DNA from 3 places in the Rhizobium laguerreae genome. Region 1 is predicted to be linked to each of the others. Evidence: riboswitches for the same ligand, from Rfam matches in the RefSeq annotation. Region 1 holds a riboswitch; each other region holds the start of a gene.
What was found. A riboswitch is a leader RNA that binds a small molecule or an ion and turns the genes downstream of it on or off. The one in region 1 is predicted to bind cobalamin.
Positions count from the first base shown of each region.

Region 2: it holds a riboswitch for cobalamin, as region 1 does, so the genes downstream of both, bluB (5,6-dimethylbenzimidazole synthase) here and cobU (bifunctional adenosylcobinamide kinase/adenosylcobinamide-phosphate guanylyltransferase) in region 1, are expected to answer to the same signal.
Region 3: it holds a riboswitch for cobalamin, as region 1 does, so the genes downstream of both, nrdH (glutaredoxin-like protein NrdH) here and cobU (bifunctional adenosylcobinamide kinase/adenosylcobinamide-phosphate guanylyltransferase) in region 1, are expected to answer to the same signal.

Region 1 is NZ_JAAXQT010000001.1:991,255-997,839, reverse strand. It holds gene cobN (cobaltochelatase subunit CobN) at 1-834, opposite strand, end outside; gene cobW (cobalamin biosynthesis protein CobW) at 839-1,888, opposite strand; gene cobU (bifunctional adenosylcobinamide kinase/adenosylcobinamide-phosphate guanylyltransferase) at 1,893-2,402, opposite strand; cobalamin riboswitch at 2,780-3,175, opposite strand; gene HFO71_RS04920 (chloride channel protein) at 3,435-5,225, shown strand; gene HFO71_RS04915 (adenylate/guanylate cyclase domain-containing protein) at 5,254-6,513, opposite strand.
Region 2 is NZ_JAAXQT010000001.1:1,155,522-1,162,106, reverse strand. It holds gene HFO71_RS05745 (NADP-dependent malic enzyme) at 1-700, shown strand, start outside; gene HFO71_RS05740 (ribonuclease H family protein) at 765-1,298, opposite strand; gene HFO71_RS05735 (DUF2865 domain-containing protein) at 1,549-2,646, shown strand; gene HFO71_RS05730 (SDR family NAD(P)-dependent oxidoreductase) at 2,763-3,509, opposite strand; gene bluB (5,6-dimethylbenzimidazole synthase) at 3,699-4,385, opposite strand; cobalamin riboswitch at 4,428-4,615, opposite strand; gene HFO71_RS05720 (methyl-accepting chemotaxis protein) at 4,984-6,585, shown strand, end outside.
Region 3 is NZ_JAAXQT010000022.1:16,832-23,416, forward strand. It holds gene HFO71_RS35070 (heavy metal translocating P-type ATPase) at 1-919, shown strand, start outside; cobalamin riboswitch at 1,162-1,387, shown strand; gene nrdH (glutaredoxin-like protein NrdH) at 1,667-1,888, shown strand; gene nrdI (class Ib ribonucleoside-diphosphate reductase assembly flavoprotein NrdI) at 1,903-2,307, shown strand; gene nrdE (class 1b ribonucleoside-diphosphate reductase subunit alpha) at 2,286-4,490, shown strand; gene nrdF (class 1b ribonucleoside-diphosphate reductase subunit beta) at 4,663-5,637, shown strand; gene HFO71_RS35095 (adenylate/guanylate cyclase domain-containing protein) at 5,742-6,585, shown strand, end outside.

The DNA of each region.
Region 1 (6,585 bases):
CTGTTGCGTCGAGTTCGTAGTACCCCCCTCTGTCCTGCCGGACATCTCCCCCACAAGGGGGGAGATCGGCAAGTCGCTTGAGCTTCCCACAAAAGAAACGTTGGAGGATGCCGTACCTTCGGCCGAGGAGATGGAGCGAGACCTCTCATCCTCGATCTCCCCCCTTGTGGGGGAGATGTCCGGCAGGACAGAGGGGGGTGTCTCAAGCTCGACCGACAAAGGGACAGCCACACGCGAAGATACCTCCGCAGCAACAACCCGCCGCCACTCCTCGACCCCGATCAACCCCCGCCCCGGCCACCAGATACCCGCCTTCATCAGTGGCACGGCCGGCGCCGGCTTCTCGGCGCCCGACAGCATCGCCCCGGCATAGTCAAGAAAAGCCTGCGCGTTGGCATCGCCGCCCTCGATCAGATAGGCCCAGAGCGCGTTGAGGTCGTCGAGCCCGATATTCGAGAAAGGCACAAGCCCCGCATCCGGCCTGGCGTCGCCCGGCAGCACCGCGATCAGCGCACCGGCGCGCGCTGCTGCCGCATGCAGCGCCTCCAGCGCATAGTGGAAATAGCTGGCGCCACCGAGCGCACGGACGATGATCAGCTTGGCATGCCGCGCCGTGCGCTCCACATAGGTATCGACAGACATCGGGTGCTTCATGCTCATCAGGCTGGCGAGCCGGAGCGAAGGCCCCGCCCCGCGCTCGCGATGGGCGGTTGCGATCGCGGCAAGCTCGCTGTCGGCAGCCGACAGGAACAGGATATCGCCCGGCGTCTGCCCAAGGTCGATCGCCTCCTCGCCGTCACTGATCGTTCCCTGTTGAGCCAGAAGCAGATGCATCGGGTTAGGCCAGCGCTTCGATCGCCGCTCTCACCGCGTCCTGATCCATTTCGTGCAGGCCGATGACGACGAGGCGTGTGGCGCGCCTTTCGCCAGACGTCCAGGCGCGGTCGAAATAATGGTCGATGCGGCTGCCGACGGCCTGGAGCTGCAGGCGCATCGGCTTGCCCGAGACATCGACGAAACCCTTGAGGCGCAGCACGTCATGGGCTGATATGATGCCCTTCAGCGCTTCGATGAAGCCGGCCGGATCGGCAATGGGTCCGAGCTCAACGACGAAGCTGTCGAATTCGTCATGGTCGTGCGGCGCACCGTCCTCATGCTCCAGCTCGTGATGCGACTTGCGATTGGCGACATCGTCCTCCGTGCCGATGCCGAGGCCGAGCAGAATGCCAGCCGACACCTCGCCATTCCTCGCTTCGATCATCACGGGCTTGCGGACGGTGCGGGAGGCGACCTCGTCGCGTACCCTGATAAGACCGGCGGCATCGATCAGGTCTGTCTTGTTGAGCACGATGAGATCGGCGCAGGTCAACTGATCCTCGAACAGCTCCTCGATCGGGCTTTCGTGATCGAGCGATTCATCCTCGGCACGGCGCGCATCGACGGCATCATGGTCATCGGCGAAACGGCCGGCGGCAACGGCAGCACTGTCGACCACCGTGATGACGCCGTCGACGGTCACCTGCGTGCGGATATCGGGCCAGTTGAAGGCGGCGACCAGAGGCTGCGGCAAAGCAAGGCCCGAGGTCTCGATGACGATATGGTCGGGCCTCTGCTCGCGCTCGAGCAGCTTCGTCATCGTCGGAATGAAATCGTCCGCAACCGTGCAGCAGATGCAGCCATTGGTGAGCTCGATGATGTCGTCCTCGGTGCAATTCTCCGCACCGCAGCCCTTCAGCACGTCGCCGTCGACGCCGAGATCGCCGAATTCGTTGATGATCAGCGCAATCTTCTTGCCGCCGGCATTGGTGAGCAGGTTGCGGATCATCGTCGTCTTGCCGGCGCCAAGAAAGCCGGTGATGACGGTTGCAGGAATTTTTTGCTGGTTCATGGACTTAACCCTTCATTTTCAGCGGCAGGCCTGCCGCGATGAAATAAACTTCGGCGGCCTTCGCCGCGATCGATTGGTGCAAGCGGCCGGCATGATCGCGAAAATCCCGCGCCATGCGATTGTCGGGCACGATGCCGAGACCGACCTCGTTGGAAACGAAAACGAGCCGCGCTTTCGCGGCGGGAAGGAAATCGGCAAGGGCGGCAAATTCCGTCGCCACGTCCCGCTCCTCCGTCATCAGATTGGTGACCCAGAGCGTCAGGCAATCGATCAGGACGATGCGCCCCTCGCCGTCGATGGCGGCGAGCTTGCCGACAAGATCGAGCGGCTCTTCATGCGTCGTCCAGGATGGGCCGCGGTCGGCCTTGTGTTGGGCGATGCGCGCCTGCATCTCCTCGTCCCAGGCGCGGCCGGTGGCGACGTAGTGACGATCGAGACCGGTTGCCGCCACGAGGTCTTCGGCGAAACGGGATTTGCCGGAGCGTGCGCCGCCGAGGATGAAGGTGGCGGTCATACTCAAACGCCCCTCACGGAGAGTGCGTAGTCGTGGCTTGCTCTGAATGCACCTTTCTCGGCTACTGAGGGTGTGACACCCCCCTCTGTCCTGCCGGACATCTCCCCCACAAGGGGGGAGATTGAATCGCCGAGAGCTTTTCTCCAAACAATTGACGTAGGACGACCGTTGTGCTGCTTGCCGATCTCCCTCCTTGTGGGGGAGATGTCCGGCAGGACAGAGGGGGGTACCCAGCATTCGACATAAGTGGCCGAAAGCGCTGCTCTTGCAGCGCTGCTTGGAGGCGTCGCGCGCGCCGCACTAGGCCGCGCCGAATTCAATCGTTCAGCCAAGACAACCTCCGTGCTGGCAACGGGCATAGTGCCCAAGTGTGGGCTTCTCGCCCGGCACGCATGGCAGGTCTCCTGGCTCGCGGTTATCGGCCGCGATCGGGGCAGACCGGAAACCGGTCGCCCTGATCGTGCCAGCGGATCATCCTCGCCTTCCCGGCTGCATCAGTGAAAAGGTGGACGATTCGTAGACTTGAGAGGCGTCCGACCCCGGTTGATCACCATGCATATCCAGTGGCTTTTCCGGCATGTCGTCCATCCCGCCCGCTTGCACTATTGCAAGCCGTCAGCCGAAAGGCCTGATGCCGGATGGAAGACCCTGACCGCTCTACAGTCGCGGGGTCGGCTGTGATGAAGGCGCCCGGCTTGGGTCCGCCCCGTCACATTCCCTTTTCATCCGGAAGGGCGTAACACCGATCCGGAACCATCCGTTATGTCAGGATGGTCAGTCGACCATCCGTTATCCGGATGGTTAGGCAAGCGCAGGGGTGAAGTCAACCGGGCTTGGCGGTCGACCAGTTGACGGCCACCCGGTATGGCCTGCTCCAACACGACTTACTCTACCTAAAACATCGTCATTATCAGAGACTTACGTCACAAATATTTATCCCGCCCGCCGGGTTTTCGCCGCAATTGCGTCGCAAGCGGACTGCGCCTTCGCCTTCGCCCTTGACCGGGCCTCTCCCTGCCTAGTTGTCTTGCCATGCTTATGAAATTGGATCGGCGCCGTTTCCGCGCGCTGCGTGTTTTCTTCGATCCGGGACGCTTGCGGGCGCTGACCCGGCGCAGCGAGGTCGGCCTGTCGCTGGCGGGCGCCGTCGTCGGCATCATCTCGGGTCTCGCCGTCACCGGCATGAGCTACGTCTCCAACGAGTTGCATCAGCTGGTCTTCGGCATCGCCGACAGCGAAAGATTGAGCTCCTCCGAGATCGAGAACAAGATGCTGCTGCTCACCGCCCCCGTCATCGGCGGCGCCTTGCTCGGCCTGTTGCTTCTGGTTCTGGCGAAACGGCGCAAGAAGCCGATGGTCGACCCTATCGAGGCCAATGCGCTGCATGGCGGCCGCCTGTCCCTGACCGACAGCATCATCGTTGCCGTGCAGAACCTGATCTCCAACGGTTTCGGGGCCTCCGTCGGCCTGGAGGCCGGCTATACCCAGCTTGCCGCCGGCCTCGCCTCGAAATTCGGGCTGAAGCTGCAGCTTCGCCGCTCGGACCTGCGCACCCTCGTTGGCTGCGGCGCGGCGGGCGCCATCGCCGCCGCCTTCAACGCGCCGTTGACCGGGGCCTTCTATGCTTTCGAGCTGATCATCGGCACCTATACGATCGTCTCGCTGACGCCTGTCGTCGTTTCCGCCCTTGTCTCCACCTTGGTCGCAAGGCTGCTCGCCGGTAGCGACTTCACCATCGATATCGGCAGCTTCGGCTCGGTCGTGCCGGCCGATTATGTCCCGGCGCTGCTGCTCGGTGCGTTCTGCGCCGGTGTCGGCATCCTGATCATGCAGGGCGTCGCCTTTGTCGAGGAGTTGGCGCGCAAGAGCTCGATCGCCCCGCCCTTCCGCCCGGCACTCGGCGGCATCATCGTCGGGCTGTTGGCGATGATCTCGCCGCAGGTGCTCTCGGCCGGCCACGGCGCGCTGCATCTCAACCTTTCCCATGAGGTGGCGATCCCGACGCTGATCGGCCTCTTCCTCTTGAAATCCTTCGCCTCGGCGATCTCGATCGGCTCCGGCTTCAGGGGCGGGCTGTTCTTCGCCTCGCTATTCATGGGCGCCCTGCTCGGCAAACTCTTTGCTTACTGCGGCCCCTATTTCGCCGATGCGACGCTGACGCCCGTCATCTATGCCGTGGTCGGCATGAGTTCGCTTGCCGTCGCCGTCATCGGCGGGCCGCTGACCATGACGTTCCTGGCGCTCGAAATCACCGGCGATTTTCCGATCACGGCGCTGGTGCTCGCCGCCGTCATCACCTCCTCGCTCGTCGTGCGCTCGACCTTCGGCTACTCCTTCGCCACATGGCGCTTTCATCTGCGCGGAGAAAGCATCCGCAGCGCCCATGATGTCGGCTGGATCCGCAATCTGACGGTCGACAAGCTGATGCGCGCCGACGTCAAGACGGCAAGGGCGGGCATTTCTCTGGGGGAATTCAAGCAGGCCTTCCCGATCGGCTCGACCCAGCGCGTCATCCTCGTCGAGGAGAGCGACAAATATGCGGGCCTGGTGCTGGTGCCGGAGATCTACGCCAATCCGACCGACGCGCAGGACGAGGGCAAGACGCTTGCCGATTTCATCCACTACCGCAACGATTTCCTGCAGCCGCAGATGAATGCCAGGCAGGCGGCGGCGATCTTCGACAAGAGCGAAAGCGAAGCGCTCGCAGTCGTCAACAACCTGATCGAACGCAAGGTGATCGGCCAGCTCAGTGAAAGTTATACGCTGCGCCGCTACAGCGAAGAACTCGACCGCCGTCGCCGCGAGGTCTCAGGCGAGATCTGAGCGTCGCCGCGGCGACCGGATCGACGCTTCAGGATGCGGCGTCGGCGAGTTTGAACACGTCGGCCCGCTTCGAAACGCCACGCAATTCAAACGAACCTAGATACTCGCAGGCCACGGCGCAGGTGGTCGCGAAGCTCTCCGACATCAGCAGGTCTTGCTCAAGCGTGCCGCAGAGCTTTTCAAGCCGCGAGGCCTCGTTGACGGCGCTGCCGATCACCGTGAAATCAAGCCTGCCGCGCGCGCCGATATTTCCATAGAAGACCTCGCCGAGATGCAGCACGACATCGACGCCGATGTCAGGACCTCCATCATTCCCCCGCTGACCGTTCAGTACCTTGTTGGCTTCCAGAATATTCCTTGCCGAAGCCAGTGCGGCCATGCACGCCTTTTGCTGATCTTCGGCATCGGTCGGAAAGATCGCCAGCACGCTGTCGCCCATGAACTTGAGGATCTCGCCGGAATTCTCCTCGACATGCCGGCCGATCAGCTCGAAATGCTCGTCCAGAAACCCGGCGATTTCGCCTGGTTGATAGACTTCGGTCAACGCCGTGAAATTCCTGAGATCCGCAAGCAGGATCGCAGCATTGATGGAGCCACCCTTTCCTCTTTGGATCTCGCCTGCAAGGATGCGTGCGCTTGTTTTGGCGCCCGTGTAGACGGCGAGAATATCCGCAGCGGTTTTCGATGCCGCGATGCGGTAGCAAGCCAGCCCCAGTGCCGGGAAGAGCTCCGCGACGATCGCCAATTGATCGTCAGAAAATCCGCCCGGCCTGTCGCTTGTGAGAGACAGACTGACCCCGCGCAGCGCAGCCTCCTTTGGAAACTCCAGCAGGCTGACCAGATGATCCGTACCGCCGCCATGTGCGAATTCCGCAAGCTGCGGGTAGTCATCGACTCCCTCACCCTTGGCGATATTCCATCGACCTGACGTTTCGCCACGGCCCAAAAGAAAATAGATCGGGGTCTTCTCGAAATTCAGTACTGCCGCACTGCCATACTCGGCATTCTCGATCGTGGTCGCACCGCCGCGCACGAAATTGGCCGAGACGCCGCCATACATGGGATGAATAGACGGCATCGCAATACTTCCCCGCCAGATCGGAAAGCCATCCGCGATCAGCCGATCGCACAATCCGGCTATCAGCTCGCCAATATGCTCAGCTGTGATTCCATGTTCTATAAGCCACTGAATATGATTGTTAATTTCCGAACCTCCAAATGACCGACGCAGTTTATGGTCGGAAATCGGGCAAATGGACGGCGATGACCAACCCGGGCGTTGCCACATCAACCAATAGTCGAGTCACGCAGATATTTCTAGCCATGGACTCCGGCAAACGACGACCACAAGGTAGGCCGA
Region 2 (6,585 bases), 160 kb from region 1:
GGAAGCTGCCCGCACGATCGTGCGTACCAACACGACAGTCATCGGCGCGCTGGCGCTGAGGCGCGGCGAGGCCGACGCGCTGATCTGCGGCCTGGAAGGCCGTTACGAGAAGCATCTTCGCGACGTCCGCCTGATCATCGGCAAGCGCAAGGATGTCCGCGATTTCTCAGCCCTCAGCCTGATGATTTCGCAGCGCGGCGCCACCTTCTTCACCGACACCTATGTCACCTTCAATCCGACCGCCGAGGAGGTCGCCGAGGCGACAGTGCTGGCGGCCGAGGAAATCCGCCGTTTCGGCCTCACCCCGCGCGCCGCCCTGGTCTCGCATTCCAATTTCGGTTCGCGTGAGTCCGAAAGCGCGACGAAGATGCGCAACGCCCTGCAGCTCGTGCGCGATGCTGCACCCGATCTTGAGGTCGACGGCGAGATGCACGGCGAAAGCGCCATCACCGAAGCACTGCGCAAGCGCGTCATGCCGGATACGACGCTGCACGATGAGGCGAACCTCCTGGTCTTCCCGAACCTCGATGCCGCCAACATCACCCTCGGTGTGGTCAAGTCGATGACCGACGGCCTGCATGTCGGCCCGATCCTGCTCGGCACCGCCCTGCCCGCCCATATCCTCGCCCCCTCTGTCACCTCCCGCGGCGTCGTCAATATGGCGGCACTCGCCGTCGTCGAGGCATCGCAACCGGCTTGAGCTGGTTGCCCGCAACACAGCGTAAAGACCCTGAAGTCGTCCCGACACATGTCCTGATGCCGTCTCAGGCACTCCGTATCGACAGGCGCCCTTTATCCGCGAGCGCATCCGCGCGTTCGTTGCCGGCAATGCCGGAATGGCCTTTGCACCAGACAATGGTCATCAGCGCATTCTGGGATAGCTGAAGATCGACCGCCTTCCAGAGTTCCGCATTGGCGATCGTTCGCCTTCGGGCATTCCCATTCGGGCTGCTTTTCTTCCAGCCGTTGTTCTTCCAGATATGTCGCCAGCTGTTGCAGCCTTTGATGGCGTAGACGGAATCGGACCAGATGGTCGCGGGCTCGCCGTTTGCCTCGCTGTTGATCCAGATTGCCGCCCTGAGCACGGCGGTCAATTCCATCGAATTATTGGCGGAATCTTCGGCGCCACCGAAGCCGGACGCAATTTCCGCCGCATCACGATAAACGACAAAAGCCCATCCCCCGCGCCCGGAACCGGGTTCATAACAACCGTCCACGAAAACGTGGAAGCCGTGCTGGGTTTCCGGCAGCCCGACTGTCGTTGCGGGGGAGCTGAGTTCATTGGCAACACCTGTCATTTTCGACGTCCGGATATGAGTACGTTCCCCAAGCGACGCAGGAGATTGGAGTGGAGCACTTGGCCTCGTTGATTACAATCGGCAGCCTCTTCATAATCAAACACTTGGGTCTCCAGCGGTCCGCTGGATAAAACCGCGAAAATACGCTAGGAATTTATCCCAGCTTATTAAGAGAAATACCCTAAGAGAACTGGCGGCGATCAACGCCGCAATCGACCGATCAATTCTTTGCTCATTCCGGGACGACGCCGTGAAACGCCGAAACCTGTCTCTTGCCCTTCTCCTTGCCTTTTCGGCGCCTGCCGCCGCGCAAAGCAGCGCTGTCTGTGAGGACCTGCGCGGCCGCCTCGCCGACTTGCCGCGATCGATCGGCAATGGCAACGGCCCGGAAGCCCGCCGATATGCCAGCGCCATGGCCGAGCAGAACCTCGAGCTGCGCAAGGTCCGCAACGATCTGCGCAGCTTTGGCTGCACGTCAGGCAGCATGGTGGTCGTCGGCGGCGAGAATGCCGATTATTGCACCGAGCTCTCGCAGGCCGAAGCCCGTATGATCGACAATATCCGCTATCTCCAGGACCGCCGCAACGTGCTGGCCGGCCAGAACGGTGCCAATGACGGCGCGCGGCGCGAACTGATTGCCGCTCTCGAGCGCAATGGCTGCAACAGCGAAAACTTCTACGCCCCGAGCGATCGCAGCGCCGCCGACCCCGCCCCTAGCGTCGAGGAACAGGCAATGCGCACCGATACCTTCATTCCGCTCGGCGGCGGTGAAGAGGTTGATCCGCGTTACGGCCTGCCGCGGGCAGACATGCTGTCGCCAGTCAGCACCATGTGCGTGCGCAGCTGCGACGGCGGCTTCTTCCCGATCAGCTCAAACGCCACGTCGGTTGATTTCGGCCGCGACGCCCAGACCTGCGCCAAGATGTGCCCGGGTATCGAGACCGAATTGTTCTATCGTGATGTGACGAGCACCGAAGCCTCGAACATGATCTCGGTCGCAATGGGCACGCCTTACAGCGCCATGAAAAACGCCTTTGCCTACAAGAACCGTACGCCCGGGGAAAAGTCCTCTTGCGCCTGCAATCTCACCGCCTATTACGAGGAGATGCGCGGCAAGCAGGCGGTGAGCGAACCGCCGCAGCAGGGCTCGATCACCACCATCCGCACCAACCCCACGGCGAAGAATCCCGCAGCCGCCGCGCCGCAACCATCCGTTCCCGAGCGCCCCTATGATCCGACGCAAAACCGTGTCCGTCAGGTCGGCCCGCAATTTCTGGCCGGAGATCAGGGCTCGATCGATCTCGCCAACCCAGCAACGTCAGGTCCGCAGCCGCAACAGCAGCAGTGATCGAACAGCTGGAACGGCGGTGGCCGAGCCATAGCGGCGTTATGCCGGGGTGCATGAGATGACGGCATGTCGCGTGAACGAGCGGCGGGATGTGAATGCGGACAGCTTGAGCATGGTCAGTAGGTCGTACGACCACCGCTCAGGTCGAACGTCGATGCGGTCGTGAAGGAGTTCTCTTCGGAGAGCAGCCAGACGGCCATCGACGCGATCTCATGAAGTTCAACAAAACGGTCGCGCGGAATACGGACGCGCATATATTCGATAAATTCCGGTGTCAGCCCGTCCAATATAGGTGTCTTTGCTGTGGTCGGCGTTACCGCGTTCACGGCGATCCCCGTCTTTGCGAGTTCCTTGCCAAGAGACTTGGTGAAGCCCAACACACCGGCTTTCGCTGCGCTATAGGCAGCGATGTTCGGATTTCCTTCCTTGCCCGCAACCGAGGAGATGTTCACGATCCGCCCGTAGTCGTGCTTCAACATGACCGGAACGACGTGGCGGCAGCAGTTGAAGGTTCCCGTGAGGCAGACATCGACAACGTCTTTCCACTCGATGACATCGTATTCAATCGTGGGCTTAACCGGACCGGTAATCCCGGCGGAATTGACGAGGCCGTCGATACGGCCAAAAATCTCCTCGGTAGTTGCCGCCGCGTTTTTGACTGATTGGGAATCTGCAACGTTGACGCCAAAAGCGACGGTGCCGGAGCCGAGAGCGGAAGCGCTGTCCTTCGCCATGTTTTCGTTCAGGTCCCAGATTGCCACCTTGCCACCAGACTGGATGACGCGCTCTGCGATAGCGTAGCCGATGCCGCGCGCACCGCCTGTGATCACGATGATGCGTTCCTTCAAGTCGATCATGTTCATTGGGCCGTTATCCTCCGATCGAGCCGCCGATAGCCGAATATCTCTTGGAATTTCCGGGATTCGCCTTCAGCGTATCGATATAAAGGCCTGGAATAAAGATACCTCACCGGCGTCGGCGACACCCGACATCGGTTTGCTCACCTTGACTGTCGTGACTGTGCGATTGAGGCCATGCTCCACCGCACTGCCCTAGGTGTTCAGTCCCCATCCATCATGGAAGACCAGATCCTCCAGCGGCAGCCGCTGCCGCCAGCCTTTGACGGAGAGTTCCGGCTCGTCATAGAGCCGATCGACGAAACCGGCGCAGAGCCAAGCGACCACCTCGATATACTCGGGTATGCCGAGAATGGTTTTCAGGTCGCCTTCGCGAAAAATGCTGACCCAACCGATGCCCACCCCTTCCGCCCGCGCCGCAAGCCAGAGATTCTGGATGGCGCAGACGGTCGAGTATGAATCCATTCTCGGATTGTGGGTGCGACCTAGCACCACGCTGCCGCTGCGCGTGGGATCGCAGGTCACGCATATGCCGAGCGGCGCCTCCACGATGCCTTCGAGCTTGAGAGCGCGGTAGGCCTGCTGCCGCTCGCCGGCAAACATCAGCGCCGCCTCCTCGTTGGCACTGGCGAAGGCATCCCGGACGCGCGCCCGCACAACGGCACTTTTCACCAGAATGAAATTCCACGGCTGCATGAAGCCGACGGAGGGTGCGTGGTGAGCGGCCGTCAGCAACCGCCGCACAACATCGTCAGGCAAGGGATCGGGCAGGAACTGGCTGCGAACGTCACGCCGCGTCATGATCGCATGATAGACGGCCTCGCGTTCAGCCACGGAAAAACCGGACGCCGCCGAAAGGGCATCCTCATCAAAAGGTCGCATCGTCAAATCCCCAACAACGCAACCGCCCCGCTGTCCGCGCGGATCGGTCTATCTTGCCAGGCCGGTCTTCTGACTGGGCGTCATCCGTCTGCCGCAGCCTTCCCGGCAAGAAGCCAGTGGCGTGGTGAAGCGGCAAACGTCGGCCTTACAGCGTTGGGCACGTTCCGGCTTTGCACCGGATTCCCGATTCTCCCGCCTGGACGGCGGGCACCTGACGGCGCATCTATTTCAGCAAACCGGCGCGGCGGCAAGCCGCGAACCAGATGGTTGATTCTAGCCGCGCGCGCCAAGCGGTGCCATCTGTCTCTTTTCTTCGGCCGGGGCGTAGGGAACACGGACGCGCGACATACCTCTTCTCCCCAGCGGAGCGAGGCAGATCTCCAGCGGGCGCAATAGCGAAATGACACGCGCGTGCTCCGGCATCCCATTCTACTTTATGATTTATTCACATATCAAACACACACTGCGTTTGCGCGTTTTGGGTTGCTATCCGGACATGGGCATGAGGGCTCGTGATGTGACCGTCAGCGTGGATGCCCGTATTGAGACGCCGGTCGGGAACATCTCCGACTGAGCCGCAATTCTAGGCTGCCGCGGAATGTTCCATTTTTTGAAAACGATGCCTCTGACCGCCAAGCTGGCGGCGATTATCGTTGCCGTCAACCTCTGCGGCATTTCCGCTTTCGCCACCTATACCTGGATGTACGAAACCCGGGCATTGATCGATGGCGCCAAGGCCAACTGGTCCAAGGATGTGGAGCAGTTTGCCTCTCTGGCCGCCGGCGGCGTCAAATGGGGCAAGGCGAATGCCGTCCGTGAAGCCTATTCGCTCTACCGCGACGACCCTTCGCTCGATCTCGTGCAGTTTGCCGCATTCAACGCGGAGCCTGCCGCCGTAGACGCCTGGACACGCGATGGCATCAACGGTTTGCCCGCACCGGCCGATCTGGCGAAGAGCCTCAGTGCCAAGCCGGAGAAAACGACGATCGACGACAGCGGAATATCCGCCGGTGTGGTCACGATCATCGCGCCGCTCCCGCTGGATAAATCAGGCAAGGCCACCGGCTATATCGTTACAAACTGGTCCGTCGAAAAAATCGCTGCTGAAGTCAGGCAGAAGGTTCTCATATCGCTGCTCACGCAGTCCGTGATCACCGCCTTGGCCGTCATCGCCTTCCTTCTCGCCATGCGCAGCCTTGTTGGCCGGCCCATCCGGATCATCAGCGAACGCATTAGCGCATTGCAGAAAGGCGATCTGGCTTCACCCGTGACCTACAAGGAAAACGGCGACGAGATCGGCTTTCTGGCACGGGCATTGGAAGTTTTCCGCCACGAGGCGATTGCGAAGGTCGAAAGAGAGCAAGCCGCTGCCGAGCAGAGCGCCTCGCTCGACGCCGAACGGGCGCGCAACGCATTGTTTACGGAAGAAGCCAGCAACACCCAGCGGCTGGTCATGACCGCTCTCGCAAAAGCATTGGAAAAGCTCGCTGCAGGCGACTTCTCGATACATCTGGCCGATCTTGGTCCGGAATTCGATAAATTGCGGCAAGATTTCAACAACATGGTCGAAGCGGTCGCGGCCGCGCTGACGGAGATCAAGGCCGCCTCCGTAGCGGTTGAAGGCGGCTCCAGCGAGCTGGCCTCCTCCGCCGATCAACTCGCCAAGCGGACCGAGCAACAGGCGGCAGCACTGGAACAGACCGCCGCCGCACTGGATGAGGTGACCACCACGGTCAGAACATCGTCGCAGCGGGCCGAAAATGCCGGGAAGCTGGTCGAGGAGACAAAGCGGAGCGCCCATGTCTCAGCGACGGTGGTGCGCGATGCAATCGGCGCGATGGACCGTATTCAGACCTCGTCTAGCCAGATCGGCCGCATCATCGGCGTCATCGATGAAATCGCGTTTCAGACGAACCTGCTGGCGCTGAATGCCGGCGTCGAAGCCGCGCGTGCCGGCGAGGCCGGCAAGGGTTTTGCGGTTGTCGCGCAGGAAGTGCGTGAACTCGCCCAGCGGTCGGCAAATGCGGCAAAGGAAATCAAGAACCTTATCAACGTATCCGGCCAGGAAGTTGCCGCAGGCGTCGGGCTGGTGAACGAAACCGGCGACGCCTTGCTGAAGATCGAGGAGCAGATCAACCGTATCAGCGACAGTATCGCTTCCATCGTTCAGTCCTATCGCGAACAGGCGACGGGTCTGCAG
Region 3 (6,585 bases), on a different contig from region 1:
CGCCTTCGACAAAACAGGCACGCTGACTGAAGGCAAGCCTCAGGTGACTGACATCATTTCCTTTGGCCCGAGCGAGGCGCAGGTGCTGTCGCGCGCGGCGGTGTTGGAGCAGGGTTCCAGCCACCCGCTGGCACTGGCGATCCGCAATCGCGCCAAGGCGGACGGCGTTCCCGTGCCGCCGGCCTTCGAGCTGGAAGCGCTGCCGGGTAAGGGTGTCAGCGGCAAGGTTGGTGGCGAGACGTTGGATCTGCTATCGCCGCCTGCCGCCCGCGAGCGCGGGACGCTCAGCGCGGAACAGGATGCATGCATCACGGCGCTGAACGACGAGGGAAAGAGCGTGTCGGTGCTGCTCGTCAACGGTGTTGCGGCCGGCCTGATCGCCATGCGCGACGAGCCGCGCGAGGATGCCGAGGCCGGGCTCGCTGCCCTCAAATCAGCCGGCGTCAAGGCGATGATGCTGACCGGCGACAACAAGCGGACGGCAGCAGCCGTTGCCGGCATGCTCGGCATCGACTGGCGCGGCGAGATGATGCCTGAGGACAAGCAGCGGGTCGTCGGCGAATTGAAGCGCCAGGGCTTCGTCGTCGCCAAGGTCGGCGACGGCATCAACGATGCTCCGGCACTGGCCGCGGCCGATATCGGCATCGCCATGGGCGGCGGCACCGACGTGGCGCTGGAGACGGCGGATGCGGCCGTGTTGCACGGACGCGTCGGCGATGTGGCGCGAATGATCGAACTTTCCAAACGCACGATGCGCAACATCCTGCAGAATATCACCATCGCACTCGGGCTTAAGGCGGTGTTCCTGGTGACGACGATCGCCGGCATCACCGGTCTCTGGCCGGCGATCCTCGCCGATACCGGCGCCACCGTGCTGGTGACGATCAATGCGCTGCGGCTGCTTCGGATAAAGATATAACATTTCTGACTTCCTCCCTCCGGCGTTCGTCACCGGGGGGATGTCCTATCGACGATTCGGGCCCAATCTTGAATCGAAAATCGCGGGACCGGCCATAGGGTCGGCTCTCTTCATCGGGGCTTTCTCCACAGCCTGCTTTCCTTAAGCTTTCGTTATCCGTGTTTTTCACAGGAACGTAGCGATTTCAAATCTGTCGTAACGCAATGCACAAACCATCCGTTGACGCGAATTTGGATTGGCGTACTATATCTAGTGTTCGAGGTTCCATCGATTCGTAGGGATCGATGGCTAAGACGGGAATTCGGTGCGTTTCGCCATCATGGCGCGGCAATGCCGGAGCTGCCCCCGCAACTGTAAGCGGCGAGCAACTGTCCGATTTCAGGTCACTGGAGCATGATGCTCCGGGAAGGCTGGGACAGGGTGCTTTGACCCGTGAGCCAGGAGACCTGCCTCGAACGAAACGTCCACGGGCGGGGTGTCCGGAAGGTCGCGTTGCATGGCTGCGGGGAATCTCCGCATCGCGTTTCGCAGGCCCGAACCTTCGCCCCCGAAACCTTCGTATTGAGCCACTTCGGGGTGAAGTCATGTCAGTATCTCAGTTCAGGCCGCCACCCGCTAGAGGTAGAGGGCGGAGTACGCCCAGCGGCTAAATAGCCGCATAGCTCAAATCACCGAGATTTTTCGACGGATATCGACAGATTTCCGATCAATGTCCTGCGTCCCAATCGCGTCGTCACGAGGAATATTATGACCATCACCGTCTACAGCAAGCCTGCCTGCGTCCAGTGCACTGCCACCTACCGCGCTCTGGACCGCCTGGGTGTCGACTATGACATCGTCGATATTTCGCAGGATGCCGAAGCGCTCGATCGCGTCCGCAGCCTCGGCTACATGCAGGCGCCTGTCGTCATCGCCGGCGAGCAGCATTGGGCCGGCTTCCGTCCCGACATGATCAGCGCACTTTCCTGAGCTGAGGACAGACGATGGGGCTGATCGTCTATTATTCCAGCCGATCCGAGAATACCCATCGGTTCGTCGCCAAGCTCGGACTGCGCGCGGCGCGCATTCCGCCAATTGGCGCAGACGCGTTCCAAATTCGCGAACCCTTCGTGCTTGTTGTGCCGACCTATAGCGGCGACGGCGGCAAGGGTGCCGTTCCCAAGCAGGTGATCCGTTTCCTCAACGATGCGGAAAACCGAGGACACATCCGCGGCGTGATCGCTGCGGGCAACAGCAATTTCGGCGAGACCTATGGGCTCGCCGGCGACGTGGTCTCGCAGAAATGCCAGGTGCCTTACCTCTACAGGTTCGAGCTCATGGGCACCGAAGACGATGTCGCCAAGGTCAAACACGGAATGGAACGATTTTGGACACGGGAACAAATCTGACGCGGGATGCGGGCGCAAAACCGCATCACACATTGGCTCATCCCGCCGGCGAACGCCCTTTGAAAGTGGCGGAAGCGCTCGACTACCACGCGCTGAATGCGATGCTGAACCTCTATGACGACGAGGGGCGGATCCAGCTCGACAAGGATCGAATGGCTGCCAAGCAATATTTCCTGCAGCATGTGAACCAGAACACGGTGTTCTTTCACAATCTCCGCGAAAAGCTCGATTACCTCGTGACCGAGGGCTATTACGAGCAGGAGGTTCTCGACCAGTATTCCTTCAATTTCGTGCGGGATCTGTTCGACCAGGCCTATGCCAAGAAGTTCCGTTTCCCGACCTTCCTCGGCGCCTTCAAATACTACACCAGCTATACGCTGAAGACCTTCGACGGAAAGCGCTATCTCGAGCGCTATGAGGACCGCATCTGCATGGTGGCGCTGGCGCTTGCGCGCGGCGACGAGGCCCTTGCCCGCGACATGGTCGACGAGATCATTTCCGGCCGCTTCCAGCCGGCGACGCCGACCTTCCTCAATGCCGGCAAGAAGCAGCGCGGCGAACTGGTTTCCTGCTTCCTGCTACGCGTCGAGGACAATATGGAATCGATCGGCCGGTCGATCAATTCGGCATTGCAATTGTCAAAGCGCGGCGGCGGCGTGGCGCTGTCGCTGACGAATATTCGCGAGGCGGGCGCGCCGATCAAGCATATCGAGAACCAGTCTTCGGGCATTATCCCTGTCATGAAGCTGCTCGAAGACAGCTTCTCCTACGCCAACCAGCTCGGCGCGCGGCAGGGGGCGGGTGCCGTCTATCTCAACGCCCACCACCCCGACATCATGCGCTTCCTCGACACCAAGCGCGAAAATGCCGACGAGAAGATCCGCATCAAGACGCTGTCGCTCGGCGTCGTCGTGCCCGATATCACCTTTGAGCTCGCCAAGAACAACGAGGATATGTACCTGTTCTCGCCCTGTGACGTGGAGCGCGTCTATGGCGTGCCGTTCACTGAGATTTCGGTGACGGAAAAGTACCGCGAGATGGCTGATGACGCCCGCATCTCCAAGAAGAAGATCAAGGCGCGCGAATTCTTCCAGGTGCTTGCCGAAATCCAGTTCGAGAGCGGCTACCCCTACATTATGTTCGAGGACACGGTGAACCGGGCGAACCCGATCGCCGGGCGCATCTCGATGAGCAATCTCTGCTCGGAGATCCTGCAGGTGAGCGAGGCGAGCGAATATCATGACGACCTTTCCTACAAACATCTCGGCAAGGACATTTCTTGCAATCTCGGCTCGCTGAATATCGCGGCGGCAATGGATTCGGCTGATTTCGGCAAGACGATCGAGACCTCGATCCGGGCGCTGACGGCCGTTTCCGACATGAGCCACATTTCCTCGGTTCCCTCGATCGAGAAGGGCAATGACGAGAGCCATGCGATCGGCCTCGGTCAGATGAACCTGCACGGTTACCTCGCCCGCGAACGCATCTTCTACGGCTCCGACGAAGGCGTCGATTTCACCAATATCTATTTCTATACGGTGACCTATCACGCGATCCGCGCCTCGAATCTTTTGGCGGTCGAACGGGGCCAGATTTTCAAGGGCTTCGAGAACTCGAAATATGCCTCCGGCGACTATTTCGACAAATATACCGACCGGCTCTGGGAGCCGGCGACGGAGAGGGTGAAGGCGCTGTTCGAGACGGCGGGGATCCACATTCCGACGCAGGAAGACTGGGCCGCGCTGAAGAAGGCGGTGATGGCCTCCGGCCTCTATAACCAGAACCTGCAGGCAGTGCCGCCGACGGGCTCGATCTCCTACATCAACCACTCGACCTCCTCGATCCATCCGATCGTCTCGAAGATCGAGATCCGCAAGGAAGGCAAGATCGGCCGCGTCTATTATCCGGCGCCGTTCATGACCAACGACAATCTCGACTATTATCAGGATGCCTACGAGATCGGGCCGGAGAAGATCATCGACACCTATGCGGCGGCGACCCAGCATGTCGACCAGGGCCTGTCGCTGACCTTGTTCTTCCGCGACACGGCAACGACGCGCGACATCAACAAGTCGCAGATCCATGCCTGGAAGAAGGGCATCAAGACGATCTACTACATCCGCCTTCGCCAGATGGCGCTGTCCGGCACCGAGGTGCAGGGCTGCGTGTCTTGTACGCTGTGAGTTGATTTCGGCCGCGAGCCAGAAGCCCCCTCACCCTAACCCTCTCCCCGCTGGGGAGAGGGGGATTTGGTTGCGGATGACGCTGCCACAAGTCTCTTCTCCCCAGCGGGGAGAAGGTGCCGGCAGGCGGATGAGGGGGCGCCCAGACATATTCCTCAAGAGGGACCACCTAATGAACATGCAAATCAAACCCGCCTCGCGCGTGCGCGCCGTCAACTGGAACCGCATCGAGGACGATAAGGATCTCGAGGTCTGGAACCGGCTCACCGGCAATTTCTGGCTGCCGGAAAAGGTGCCGCTTTCCAACGACATTCCCTCCTGGGCGACGCTGACGCCGGCCGAACAGCAGCTGACCATCCGCGTCTTCACCGGATTGACGCTGCTCGACACGATCCAGAACGGCGTCGGTTCCATCCGGCTGATGGAGGATGCGGTAACGCCGCATGAGGAGGCGGTGCTTTCCAACGTCTCCTTCATGGAGGCGGTGCATGCGCGATCCTATTCCTCGATCTTCTCGACGCTGTGCTCGACGCCCGATGTCGATGATGCCTATCGCTGGTCGGAGGAGAACGAATTCCTGCAGCGGAAATCGGCGCTGATCATGGAGCAGTATCGCTCCGGCGATGCGCTGAAGAAAAAGGTTGCGAGCGTCTTCCTCGAAAGCTTCCTGTTCTATTCCGGCTTCTACCTGCCGATGTACTGGTCGAGCCGCGCCAAGCTCACCAATACAGCCGACATGATCCGGCTGATCATCCGCGACGAAGCGGTGCACGGCTATTATATCGGCTACAAGTTCCAGCGCGGGCTGGAACGGCTCGGCGACGAGCGGAAGCAGGAGATCAAGGATTTCGCCTTCGAGCTGCTGCTCGAGCTTTATGACAACGAGGCGAAATATACCGAGGCGCTCTATGACGGCGTCGGGCTGACCGAGGACGTCAAGAAATTCCTGCATTACAATGCCAACAAGGCGCTGATGAACCTCGGCTATGAGGCACTGTTCCCGGCTGAGGCCTGCAAGGTCAATCCGGCGATCCTGTCCGCGCTTTCGCCGAATGCCGACGAGAACCACGACTTCTTCTCCGGCTCCGGTTCCTCCTATGTTATCGGCAAGGCGGTGGCGACCGAGGACGAGGACTGGGATTTCTGAGGCTTGATCGCCGTCTGCCTCTTATCATTTGCTCTCTCATCGCCCACATTCAGCGGAAACTAGATTTAGTCCTCGCCGATGATGCGGCGTAGCGGGAGTTTTTGATGTCGTCTTTTTTGAACAAGGCCGGGATTGCCGTCGAAGCGGGTGAAGGTGTCTGGCCGATCCGCAGACGACGGATTCTTGACTGGCTGGTGAATGAGACGCGCGGCGAGCGGTTCATCGACAACATTTTGGTGGACATGTGCGAGAAGCTGCTGGCGGCGGGGGTGCCGGTGGCGCGGGCGACATTGCATTTCAGGACGAACCATCCACAATGGGTAGGTGCCCGCATTCTCTGGAAAGAAGGCCTCGCGGAAGCGAAGATCGACACATTTGCCTATGGTATCGAAAACACGCCGGAGTTTCTGAACAGTCCCGTCAACGCCATCCATCAGGGTTCGAAGGAGGTGCGCAAACGGCTGGAAGGCACAACCGACGGCGACGAGGGTTCATTCTATCAGGAACTGCGCGATGACGGCCTTATGGAGTATATCGCCTGGCCCCTCGAGCATACATTCGGCAAGCGGCACGTCGTGACATTTTCCACCAGCCGCCCGGGCGGTTTTACCAGCGAGCATGTCGATTTCCTGCGCGACCTGCTGCCGGCATTAACTCTCGTCAGCGAAATCAGGCTGAAGAATATCATGGCGCGCACACTGCTGCAGACCTATGTGGGACCGCATGCGAGCGAACAGATCCTGTCGGGCGTCACGACGCGCGGTAGCGGCGCGACCGTCGGTGCGGCGATCATGATCTGCGACCTGCGCGACTTTACCGCAATCTCCGATCTCTGGCCGCGCGACGATGTCATCCATCTGCTCAACGACTATTTCGACGCCATGTCGGACCCGATCGAACGGCATGGCGGAGAGATCCTGAAATTCATGGGCGACGGATTGCTGGCGA